DNA from 2 places in the Streptomyces sp. NPDC007971 genome. Region 2 is predicted to be linked to the other one. Evidence: riboswitches for the same ligand, from Rfam matches in the RefSeq annotation. Region 2 holds a riboswitch; the other holds the start of a gene.

Region 1 (6,048 bases), on a different contig from region 2:
CGCGCTGGGCCTCCTCGCCGGCCGCGGTGACCAGCTTCACCCAGCCCGCGGGGCGCAGTACGTAGGCCGCGGCCGCTACATCGAGCGGATCCGCGGCCGGGGGCGGCGAGCCGGAGTCGAGGGCGCCGGAGAGTTCCGGCTGCGCCTCTCTGAGCTTCTCCCCGATCCGCTGCCGGAACAGCGGATCGGTCTCCAGCGCGGCCGCCATCGCGTTGCCCGCGAACTTGGCCCGCCGAGTCGGGGTGAACCGGGCGTACTGCCTGAGCTGGGCGGGCAGTTCCGCCACGGTCAGGCCGCCGAAGCCGTCCGAGACGATCTGCACGACCCGTCGGCGCACGCCGTCGGGCAGCGGACGGTCAAGCACCTCAGCGGTGCCGTCGCCCGGCCCCCCGCCTGCGGTCTCCACCATCCGTCACACCCCAATACCTGTACGGGGCCCGCTCCGCTCAGGAGCCGGCGCCCGGCCTGTCCACGAGTTCCACCTGGTCCACCGCGTTGCACCAGCGGCAGCGGACCGACTCGATGGTCTCACTGACCACCTCGCGCTCCTCGACGTTCGGCTCGCCGCCGAGGTCCAGGTGGACGTACTCGACGACCTTCGACGAGCGGGTCACGTCGAAGCGGGTGAGGTTGCCGCAGAGGGTGCAGCGCCATCGCGTCGTGGCGGTCGGCAGGGGAACCGTCATCGTGGCTGTTCGCTTCCTTGCTCGGGTCGGTCCGCGCCGCTCCTCGACGCGTATGGCTCGTAACCCTACGGCCTGGCGGGTACTCACCGCCCGCCCCTCTGCTGCGGCGAGGCGGTCTGTCGGCTTGCGTCCCGTTACGTCATGCTCTGTAGTCATGATCGACACCTGGAGCACGGCCGCCGGCAGAACCCGCAGGGCGCTCAGGGCGGTCCGGGACTCCTCCGCACCGATGACACATGGCCTCATCGTCCTGTGCTGTCTGATCTTCGCCCTGGGTCCGGCCTCGGGGCTGACCCCGGCGTACGGCTCCGGGGATGCGCTGGCGGCCGCGCAGCGCGCGTACTTCCGGCACTGGGGGGTGGTCCCGGCGCAGCTGTTCCACGGACCCGTCCGGGAGGCCCTGACCCCGGCCACCGCGCTGTTCGTGCACGGCAGCTGGGTGCATCTGCTCGGCAACATGCTCTTCCTCTTCGTCTTCGGGGTGATGACCGAGGAACGGATGGGCCGGGTGGAGTTCACCCTCTTCTACATCGGCTGCGGCTATCTCGCCCTGCTGGGCTACGCGGCCGCCAACGCCGCCTCCGAGCAGTCGCTGGTGGGCGCCTCCGGGGCGATCTCGGCGGTCCTCGGAGCGTTCCTGTACCTGTTCCCCCGCGCCCGTGTCACCAGTCTCCTCCCTTTCCTGTTCTTCCTGCCGATGCGCTTCCCCGCCTGGGTCGTGCTGCCGTTCTGGGCGTCCCTGCAGTGGCTCGCGGCGGGCCACGCGGGCGGCCAGGGGCCGGGGGTCGCGTACCTCGCGCACCTGGTGGGCTTCTGCGTCGGCTTCGGTTACGCGTGGGTGCGCTACGGAAAAGGCAGGGGCGCGAAGCGCGGCACCGGAAGGGCGGTGGTGGGAGACGGACGGGCGACTAAAGTGAGGTCCGCACCGGCTCCGGCACCCGAGGGAGAGAACCCGTCGTGATCACCGCGATCGTCCTGATCAAGACCAGCGTGGACCGGATCCCCGAGATCGCGGAGCAGATCGCTTCGCTGGATTCCGTCAGCGAGGTCTTCTCCGTCACCGGCACGTACGACCTGATCGCCATGGTCCGGGTGGGGCGCCACGACGACCTGGCCGACGTGATCCCGGGCCACATCAGCAAGATCCCCGGCGTGGAGGCCACGGACACCCACGTCGCGTTCCGGACCTACTCGCAGCACGACCTCGAGGCGGCCTTCTCGATCGGGCTGGACAACTGATCGCCTGAAGGCCGCCCGCGCATCTGCGGGGCGCGGATCGTGCGCGACTGCGGGCCGTCTGCGGCCTGTCGCGCAGTTCCCCGCGCCCGTTGAGGTCGATCAGCCGACCGCCGGTACACAGCGGCCGTCCTCGGTCCTGTACGTCCACTTCGCACCGTCGGCGACCAGTTCCCGGACAGCCGTCACGAAACGCTCGACGTGCTCGTCGGGCGTTCCCGCTCCGAAGCTCACCCGGATCGCGTTCAGGGACTTCTCACCCGGCGCCGCCTCCGGCGCCCCGCACTCGCCCTGGGCCTGGGGGTCGGAGCCCAGCAGGGTGCGCACCAGCGGGTGGGCGCAGAAGAGGCCGTCGCGGACGCCGATGCCGTACTCGGCGGAGAGGGCGGCGGCGAAGTGGGAGCTGTTCCAGCCCTTCACGACGAACGAGATGACGCCGACGCGGGGCGCCTCGTCGCCGAAGAGGGAGAGGATCCTGACCTCGGGGACCTCGGCGAGGCCCTCGCGGACCCTGGAGATCAGGTGCTGCTCACGGGCGACGAGGGTGTCGAAGCCGGCCTCCGTGAGTGCCCTGCAGGCGGAGGCGATGGAGTAGGCGCCGATGACGTTCGGGGAGCCGGCCTCGTGACGGGCGGCGCTCTCGTGCCACTCCACGGCCACCTGCCCGTCCTCGCGCCGGGCGACCTTGCGGCTCGCGCCACCGCCCGCGAGATACGGCTGGGCCGCGACCAGCCAGTCGGCGCGGCCGGCCAGGACGCCCGAGCCGAAGGGGGCGTACAGCTTGTGGCCGGAGAAGGCGACCCAGTCGACGTCCAGGTCCTGGACGGACACCGGGTGGTGCGGGGCCAGCTGGGCGGCGTCCAGGACGATCCGCGCGCCGTGCGCATGGGCGGCGGCGGCCAGTTCACGCACCGGCCACAACTCGCCGGTGACGTTGGAGGCACCGGTGACACAGACCAGCGCCGGGCCGTGGCCCCCCTCGGTGGACACAGTGCGGTCGGCCAGGGCGCGCTCCAGGGTCCGGACGGCCTGCTGCGGGGTGCGCGGGGCGTCGAGACAGGTGACACGGGCGTTCTGCCAGGGCAGCAGGGAGGCGTGGTGCTCGGTCTCGAAGACGAAGACCTGGCAGTCGGCGGGGAGGGCGCGGGCCAGGAGGTTGAGGGAGTCGGTGGTCGAGCGGGTGAAGATCACCTGGTCGTTCTCGCGGCAGTCCAGGAACTCGCCGACCGTCCTGCGGGCGTTCTCGAACAGGTCGGTGGAGAGCTGGGAGAGGTAGCCGGCGCCGCGGTGGACGCTGCCGTAGTACGGGGCGTAGGCCGCCACGTCGTCCCAGACGCGCTGGAGTGCGGGGGCGCTGGCCGCGTAGTCGAGCGCCGCGTAGGTGACTTCGCCGCCGGTCACGAGCGGGACGGTGACATCCGCGCCCAGGACGGGCAGATGGGCACAAACGGACTGGTCGGCGGCAACGGTGGAGACGGACATGGCGAACTCCCGTGAGAGGCAAGGCGGAACCACCGTGCGAGCGGATACGGCTCCAGCACGGAGGAAGGTGAAAGGGGGATGCGGAGGCGGGGCTCTACGCCCTATCGCATTCGCTTGCTCACGGAAGGCTCCCTCGACGACCAGGACCCCTGGTGTTTCTCGAGGGGTCCGCGCTTGCCGTAGACCTCGCTGCCTACGACCTGGTCCTCACCCGGGGCACCCCGCCACGGACGGAGGGTTGCCGGACAGCCGGCCGGGGCCTGTTGGCTGTCACTCATGACCTGATCAGGAAACTAGCCGAGCCGATCGCCGCCGCGCAACTTGTGTCCGGATCCCGGGACACGGGTCCCCGGAACCGCCGCGGCGGCGATGGGCCTCACCGATGCCGCTACCGGTTGCTGGCGGCGACCCAGCGCTCCAGCGTCCGCTTCGCCGAACCCGAGTCGATGGACTCGGCCGCCTCGGCCATGCCGGAGCGCAACTGCTCGGCCAGCGGCGCGTCCGTCGGCCGCAGGGCGACGAGCGCGGCCGCCGAGTTCAGCAGCACCGTGTCCCGGACGGGGCCCCGCTCCCCGTCCAGCACACGCCGCGCCACCTCCGCGTTGTACGACGCGTCGGCGCCGCGCAGGGCCTCCACGGGGACGAGGTCGATGCCGACGTCCCGCGGGTCGAAGCTCTGCTCGGTGACCTTGCCGTCCCGGACCACCCACACCCGGGAGGTGGAGGTGGTCGTCAGCTCGTCCAGGCCGTCGTCCCCGCGGAAGACCAGGGAGGAGTTGCCCCGCTCGGCGAGGACCCCGGCGACGATCGGCGCCATGCGCGGGTCGGCGACCCCGACGGCCTGGGCCCGCACCTTGGCCGGATTGGTCAGCGGCCCCAGCACGTTGAAGGTCGTGCGGATCCCGAGCTGGCCCCGCGCGGGGGCGACGTACCGCAGCGACGGGTGGAACCGCACCGCGAAGCAGATCGTGATGCCGGCCTCGTCGGCGACCTCGGCGACGCGCTGCGGGGTCAGGTCCAGATTGATCCCGAGCTTCTCCAGGACGTCGGAGGACCCGGAGGCGGAGGACGCGGCACGGTTGCCGTGCTTGACGACCTTCGCGCCGGTGCCGGCGACGACGATCGACGACATCGTGGAGATGTTCACCGTCTTGGCGCCGTCGCCGCCGGTGCCGACGATGTCCACGGCCGGCCCCGGCACCTCGATCACCCTGGCGTGCTCGTACATGGTCCGCACGAGGCCGGTGATCTCCTGCACCGTCTCGCCCTTGGACCGCAGCGCCACCATGAACCCGGCGATCTGTGCGTCGGTCGCCTCCCCGCGCATGATCAGGTCCATCGCCCAGGCCGTGTCGTCGGCGGACAGGTCCCGGCCGTCCAGCAGTCCGTTCAGCAGGGCGGGCCAGGAACGGCCCGCCGCGGTGTCGCCTCCAGCGGGGGTCACAGCGCTCATCAGCCGCTCCTGTGTGTCGTGTCAGAACCGTGTGATCCCACCCTATCCAGCGCAGGACACGACGAAGGGCCCCGTCCGGAAGCCGGACGGGGCCCTTCTGCGTGGCGTGGCGACGCGGGATCAGTGGTGGCCGTGGCCGCTCGTGATCTCCTTGTACTCCTCGACGGTGGGCTTCGGGATCTGGTTGTCCTCGCCGTAGTAGGCGCTGCTGAGCTTGGCGCGCAGCCGCTCGGACGACTTCACCTTGCGCTCCACACCGTTCTCGTCCACCGCCGGGCCGATCTCGGCCGGCTCGTACTGGTGGTGAGCCGTGAGGGTGTGCAGCTGCTCCTGGCTGAGCGACTCGTGGACCTCGATGAACTCACCGTGCGGCAGGCGCTTGATGATGCCGGTCTCACGACCGTGCAGCACCTTGTCGCGGTCGCGGCGCTGCAGGCCGAGGCAGATCCGCTTGGTGACGAGGAACGCGATGACCGGTCCGGCGAAGAAGAAGATCCGGACGAACCAGGTCACGTCGTTGATCGACAGGTGGAAGTGGGTGGCGATGAGGTCGTTGCCACCACCGACCAGGCCGATCATGTACACCGTGACCCAGGCCGCACCGAACGCGGTACGCGTCGGGGCGTTGCGCGGGCGGTCCAGGATGTGGTGCTCGCTCTTGTCGCCGGTGACCCAGGACTCGATGAACGGGTAGACCGCGATCACGCCCAGGACCAGGCCGAAGAGGACCAGCGGGATGAACACGCCCAGGACGAGCGTGTGACCCCAGAAGTTGATCTCCCAGCCCGGCATGTAGCGGACCAGACCCTCGGCGAAGCCCATGTACCAGTCGGGCTGGGCGCCGGTGGACACCTGGTCGGGACGGTAGGGACCCATGGCCCAGATCGGGTTGATCTGGGTCACCGCGGCGATGGCCGCGATCACACCGAAGACCAGGAAGAAGAAGCCGCCGGCCTTGGCCATGTACACCGGCAGCAGCGGCATGCCGACGACGTTCTTCTCGCTCTTTCCGGGACCCGCGAACTGCGTGTGCTTGTGGTAGAAGACCAGGATCAGGTGGCCCACCATCAGGCCGAGCATGATGCCCGGCAGCAGCAGGATGTGGATCGAGTAGAACCGGGCGACGAAGTCGTGACCGGGGAACTGGCCGCCGAAGAGGAAGTACGAGATGTACGTCCCGACGATCGGCAT
Region 2 (6,048 bases):
GGAAGGGTGCGAAGGGGGCGTCAGCCGCCCGCGAACAGGGGTGTGGGCGGTTCACGAGGGACGTCAGCCGCCCGCGAACACGGACGTGCGGGCGGATCCGGACGCAGAGAAGGGCCCGCACCCTGTGCCGGTGCGGGCCCTTCCTCACAAAAACGTTCAGGCGCTGAGGCGAACCATGTCGGCCTGCGGGCCTTTCTGGCCCTGCGAGATCTCGAACTCCACCCGCTGGCCCTCTTCCAGGGTGCGGTAGCCGTCCATCTGAATGGCGCTGTAGTGGACGAAGACGTCCGCACCACCGTCGACCGCGATGAAGCCGTACCCCTTCTCCGCGTTGAACCACTTGACGGTGCCCTGAGCCATGCCTAACTCCCCTATTACTGGCCCTTGCACAGATCCGCACTTCGCGGACCCGGGTCAGACCTCACCCCCCATTGGTCGGGGGCGTGCGCCGGAACGCGTCGACCGCGGCTGAATGTATCTGTCCAACTGCCGTCTGCAACAGGTCAATCGGACGAGAATTCTGGACGAGCCCGGTCCGGAATCTGCCAAAAAATCGGCTGAATTCAGGGCAACTCGGGCCGTACAAAATGGAACAAAAGCCGCACAATGCCCGCTTACTTTGGCTACTTCTTGTCGGGCGTGCGGTGTGAAATCCGGGGCCCGTGACCCGCAGATCCGGAGCGCGTTCCCCAACTGTACCGCGCTCAATCACACTGAATGGCCCCCTCCGTTTCTCTCACGGAGGGGGCCATTCGATGAACAATCAGTAACAGCGGTTACCGAAGGTAATGATCAGTCATTCGGTCAGCCTCCCGCGACCGCCGGAATGATGGAGACACCCGCACCGTCCGGGGTCACCGTCTGAAGGCCCTGCTCAAAGCGCACGTCGTCGTCATTGACGTACACATTGACGAAACGGCGGAGCTTGCCCTGGTCGTCCAGGACCCGGGCGGCGATACCGGTGTGGTTCTTCTCCAGGTCCTCGATGACCTCGGCGAGGTTCGCGCCCTGGGCGGCGACCTCGGCCTGCCCGCCGGTGTAGGTGCGCAGGATGGTGGGGATGCGAACGGTCACGCTCATGCGAGGCCAGCCTCTCGGAAGGAGTCCAGGGTCGGGCGGATGGTGGCGGTGAGACCCGTGCCGGCCACCGCGTCGAGGGTCTTGAGGCCGTCGCCGGTGTTGAGGACGACCGTGGTGAGCGACGGGTCCAGGACGCCGTTGTCGATCAGCTTCTTCGTCACGCCCACGGTCACGCCGCCGGCCGTCTCCGCGAAGATGCCCTCGGTCCGGGCCAGCAGCTTGATCGCGTCCACGACCTGCGCGTCGGTCACGTCCTCGACCGCACCGCCCGTGCGGCGCGCGATGTCCAGGACGTACGGCCCGTCGGCCGGGTTGCCGATGGCGAGGGACTTGGCGATGGTGTTCGGCTTCTGCGGGCGGACCACGTCGTGGCCGGCCTTGAAGGCCGCGGAGACCGGCGAGCAGCCCTCGGCCTGCGCGCCGAAGATCCTGTACGGCCGGTCCTCGACCAGGCCGAGCTTGATCAGCTCCTGCAGGCCCTTGTCGATCTTCGTCAGCTGGGAGCCGGAGGCGATCGGGACCACGATCTGGTCCGGGAGCCGCCAGCCGAGCTGCTCACAGATCTCGTACGCCAGGGTCTTCGACCCCTCCGCGTAGTAGGGCCGCAGGTTCACGTTGACGAAGCCCCAGCCCTCGCCGGCCGAGTCGCCGATCAGCTCGGAGCAGAACCGGTTCACGTCGTCGTAGTTGCCCTCGATGCCGACCAGTTCGCCGCCGTAGACCGCGGCCATGACGATCTTGCCCTGCTCCAGGTCGTGCGGGATGAACACGCAGGAGCGGAAGCCGGCCCGGGCGGCCGCGGCGCCGACGGCACCGGCCAGGTTGCCCGTGGAGGAGCAGGAGAGCGTGGTGAAGCCGAAGGCACGCGCGGCCTCCAGCGCCTGGGCCACCACCCGGTCCTTGAAGGAGTGCGTCGGGTTCCCGGAGTCGTCCTTGACGTACAGACCGCCGGTGACGCCCAGCTCACGCGCGAGATTGTCGGCCTTGACGAGCTTGGTCCAGCCCGGGTTGATGTTGGGCTTGTCCGCCACGTCCGCAGGGACGGGCAGCAGCGGGGCGTACCGCCAGATGTTCGCCGGTCCGGCCTCGATCCGCCTGCGCAGCTCTTCGGTGTCGTAGGCGGAGAAGTCGTAGGCGATCTCCAGCGGGCCGAAACACTCCTCGCAGGCGAACAGCGGACCGAGCGGTACGCGGTGACCGCATTCGCGGCAGCTCAGCGCAGCGGCGGGACCGAGGTCTACGGTGGACGTGGAGGTGCTTGCAACAGTCTGCACAGCCATGGAGGCGAGGCCCTTTCTCCTCATCTTCCTCACGACGCATCTCGCCGTGAGACGGATTTGGCACCTTCCCTAGCCGGGAGCCTCGCTGGAGAACGAGAACCGACTGGAGGGTTGCCGGGGCTTCATCGGGCCGTTTCCCTCTGCCCCTCTGGATGAGCGGTATTCGGTTGTCAACGCGCGCGACCTCCGACATGCGATGGTCATCGGCGTTGCTCAAGACTGTAACCGAAGGCCAGGACAGTTGAGATAGTCGTCCGAACCGCGAGACAACGTGAGGAGCCGCTGACTGTGCTGGAAGAAGTCGAGCGCTGGCTGGCCACCCGCTCCTGGTCCGTGACCGACCGCCCGCTCCATCAGATCCTGGCGGCCAAGCAGCGCACCGGCCAGTCGGTCTCCGTCGTGCTGCCCGCGCTCAACGAGGAGGAGACGGTCGGCGACATCGTCACCGTCATCCGCCACGACCTCATGCGGCAGGCCCCCCTGGTCGACGAGATCGTCGTCGTCGACTCCGGGTCCACCGACCGCACCTCCGAGGTCGCCGCCGCCGCGGGCGCCCGGGTCGTCCACCGCGACGACATCCTCCCCCGCATTCCGGCCGTCCCCGGAAAGGGTGAGGTGCTGTGGCGCTCCCTGCTGGTGACCGGCGGGGACATCGTCTGCTTCATCGACGCCGACCTGAGGGAGTTCTCCTCCGACTTCGTCTCGGGGATAGTCGGCCCGCTGCTCACCGAGCCGGACGTCGACCTGGTCAAGGCCATGTACGACCGCCCGCTCGGCACCGGGCCGGACGCGCCCGCCACCGGCAGGACGGCGGAGCAGGGCGGCCGGGTGACCGAGCTGATGGCCCGCCCGCTGCTGAACATGCACTGGCCGCAGCTGGCCGGATTCGTCCAGCCGCTCGGCGGCGAGTACGCGGCCCGCCGCTCCCTGCTGGAACAGCTGCCGTTCCCGGTGGGCTACGGCGTGGAGCTGGGCATGCTCGTGGACGCGCTGCACCTGGCCGGCCTGGACGCCCTCGCGCAGGTCGACGTCGGTGTGCGCCTCCACCGCCACCAGGACGGACAGGCCCTGGGCCGGATGGCCGCGGCGATCTACCGCACGGCCCAGCTGCGGCTGGCCCGCGGCCACCTCGTGCGGCCCGCCCTCACCCAGTTCGAGCGGGGCGAGGACGGTTTCGAGCCACGCACCTATCCGGTGGACACCGAGGAGCGGCCGCCGATGGCCGAGATCGCGGAGTACGCGGCCCGCCGTGTCGCCTGAGGGGCGCACGAGAACGGCTGTATACAGCCCCCTTCCGGGGCAGACCGTACGTTTGAGCGTTTCGGGGCCGGGCTAGGTTGAGGCGTATGGCTTCCACCCATGGTGCTGAGGTGCTGGTCGCGTCCAACCGCGGCCCGGTTTCGTACGAGATCCTCCCCGACGACGGAGCCGGCTCGCTGCGCGCCAAACGGGGCGGCGGCGGACTGGTCTCGGGTCTGTCGGCCATCGGGCCGGACACCAACGCGGTATGGGTGTGCGCCGCGCTGGGCGACGGCGACCGCGCGGCGGTGCACCGTGCGGACGGCGCACTGCTGCCGGCCGAGGAGACCGGCGGACAGCGGGTGCGCATGCTCGACATCGACGCGGCGGTGTTCGCCGACGCGTACAACGGCATCGCCAACTCGGTGCTGTGGTTCGTCCACCACATGCTGTACCAGACCCCGCTGGAGCCCGTCTTCGACACGGAGTTCCGGCGGCAGTGGGCGTCGTACGAGGCCTACAACCGGGCCTTCGCCGAGGCGCTGGCCGAGGAGGCCGCGGACGGCGCGGCGGTACTGATCCAGGACTACCACCTGGCACTCGCCCCCCGGATGCTCCGCCGGCTCCGCCCCGACCTGCGCATCGGTCACTTCTCGCACACCCCCTGGGCCCCGCCGGACTACTTCCGCCTCCTGCCCGACGACATCGCGGCCGAGCTGCTGACCGGCATCCTGGGCGCGGACCGGGCGGCGTTCCTGACCCGGCGGTGGGCGGACGCCTTCACCGACTGCTGTCACGCGGTCCTGGGGCCGGGCATCCCCTCCGGGACCCGCATCGGGGTGCACGGGCTCGGCGCCGACGCGGACTTCCTGCGGGAGCGCGCGCACCGCACGGACGTGACCGAACGGATGGCCGCGCTGCGGGAGGAGATCGGCGAGGGGCGCCGGACCGTCGTCCGGGTGGACCGCACCGAGCTGTCCAAGAACATCGTGCGGGGCCTGCTGGCCTACCGGCAGCTGCTGGAGGACCACCCCGAGTGGCGCGAGCGGGTCGTCCACCTCGCCTTCGCCTACCCGTCCCGGCAGGACCTCGCCGTCTACCGCGCGTACACGGCCGAGGTGCAGCGGGTGGCCGAGGAGATCAACGCGCGCTACGGCACGCCGGGGTGGACGCCGGTCGTGCTGCACGTCAAGGACGACTTCGCGCGCTCCCTGGCCGCGTACCGGCTCGCGGACGTGGCGCTGGTCAACCCGATCCGGGACGGCATGAACCTGGTCGCCAAGGAAGTGCCGGTCGTCTCGGACGAGGGCTGCGCGCTGGTGCTGTCGCGGGAGGCCGGGGCGTACGAGGAGCTGGGCGAGGACGCGATCGTGGTGAACCCGTACGACATCGGGGGCACGGCCGATGCGTTGCACGCTGCGCTGAACATGGCGGCGGGCGAGCGGGCCGAACGGTCGAAGAGGCTGGCCGCGGCCGCTACCGCACTGCCACCCGCACAGTGGTTCCTGGATCAGCTGGGGGCACTCGACACCCAGCCCTGAGCCGACGAGCCGCGCACGGTAAGCGGTGCGTGCGCGGTGCGTACGCGGTGCCGGGGCCGTGTCCGGTACTGGGTGCAACGCCCAGTGATCAGGGCATGTGTGCAGCCAGGGTCCGGAGCAGGGCCACGACTCCCTCGGGGCCCTGCGTCACCACGTCCGCGCGTTCCGCCAGCTCCGTGACCTCCGTGCTGCCGCTGCAGACCAGGAGGCCGGGGGTGCCGTCGGAGCGGAGCTTGTCCACGGCCGCGTAGGCGGGGAGGTCGCCGAGGTCGTCGCCGGCGTAGAGGACGGACCCGGCGCCGGTGGTGCGGACGTGGTCGAGGAAGGCGACGCCCTTGTCCATGCCGGGCGGGCGCAGTTCGAGGACCAGCCGGCCGGGCTCGACGATCAGGCCGTGCCGGGTGGCCAGGTCGGCGAGAGGTTCGCGCAGGGCCTCGAAGGCGGCCTGCGGGTCGTCCGCACGGCGGGTGTGGACGGCGATCGCCCTGCCCTTCTCCTCGATCCATGCGCCGTGCCAGGCGCCGACGCGGTCCAGGAGCCCCGGCAGCTCGGCGCGGACCGCGGCCACCCCGGGGTGCGGCTCAGGTGCGGTGACCGTGCCGGTCGCGGCATCCCAGCGCTCGGCGCCGTAGTGGCCGAGGACGACGAGGTGCTCCAGGCCGGGGACGCCCGCGAAGCCGCCGTTGCGGACCGCGACGGCGGCGGGCCTGCCGGTGATCACGGCGACGGAGGCGACCTTGGGGGCGAGGGCGGCGAGCGCGGGGACGGCGTCCGGGTGGGCGCGGGCCTGCTCGGGGTCGGCGACGATCGGGGCCAGCGTGCCGTCGAAGTCGAGGCCGATCACTGCGGTGCACGGCTCGGTGAGCAGCGCCTGGAGTCCGTCCCGTCCGGCCTGGGTCGCCGGATTC

What was found. A riboswitch is a leader RNA that binds a small molecule or an ion and turns the genes downstream of it on or off. The one in region 2 is predicted to bind S-adenosylmethionine.
Region 1: linked by a shared signal. The riboswitch ahead of ACFZCP_RS11375 (aminotransferase class V-fold PLP-dependent enzyme) and the one ahead of thrC (threonine synthase) in region 2 are both predicted to bind S-adenosylmethionine.

Annotation. Positions count from the first base shown of each region.
Region 1 covers NZ_JBIBJK010000005.1:6,360-12,407, reverse strand. Annotated here, with positions in the region: gene ACFZCP_RS11395 (NYN domain-containing protein) at 1-409, opposite strand, end outside; gene ACFZCP_RS11390 (hypothetical protein) at 447-686, opposite strand; gene ACFZCP_RS11385 (rhomboid family intramembrane serine protease) at 841-1,647, shown strand; gene ACFZCP_RS11380 (Lrp/AsnC ligand binding domain-containing protein) at 1,644-1,925, shown strand; gene ACFZCP_RS11375 (aminotransferase class V-fold PLP-dependent enzyme) at 2,025-3,404, opposite strand; SAM riboswitch class IV at 3,570-3,686, opposite strand; gene trpD (anthranilate phosphoribosyltransferase) at 3,793-4,857, opposite strand; gene ACFZCP_RS11365 (cytochrome b N-terminal domain-containing protein) at 4,978-6,048, opposite strand, start outside.
Region 2 covers NZ_JBIBJK010000002.1:153,481-159,528, reverse strand. Annotated here, with positions in the region: gene ACFZCP_RS04490 (cold-shock protein) at 157-360, opposite strand; gene ACFZCP_RS04485 (MoaD/ThiS family protein) at 805-1,080, opposite strand; gene thrC (threonine synthase) at 1,077-2,360, opposite strand; SAM riboswitch class I at 2,378-2,519, opposite strand; gene ACFZCP_RS04475 (glucosyl-3-phosphoglycerate synthase) at 2,649-3,620, shown strand; gene ACFZCP_RS04470 (trehalose-6-phosphate synthase) at 3,707-5,140, shown strand; gene otsB (trehalose-phosphatase) at 5,229-6,048, opposite strand, start outside.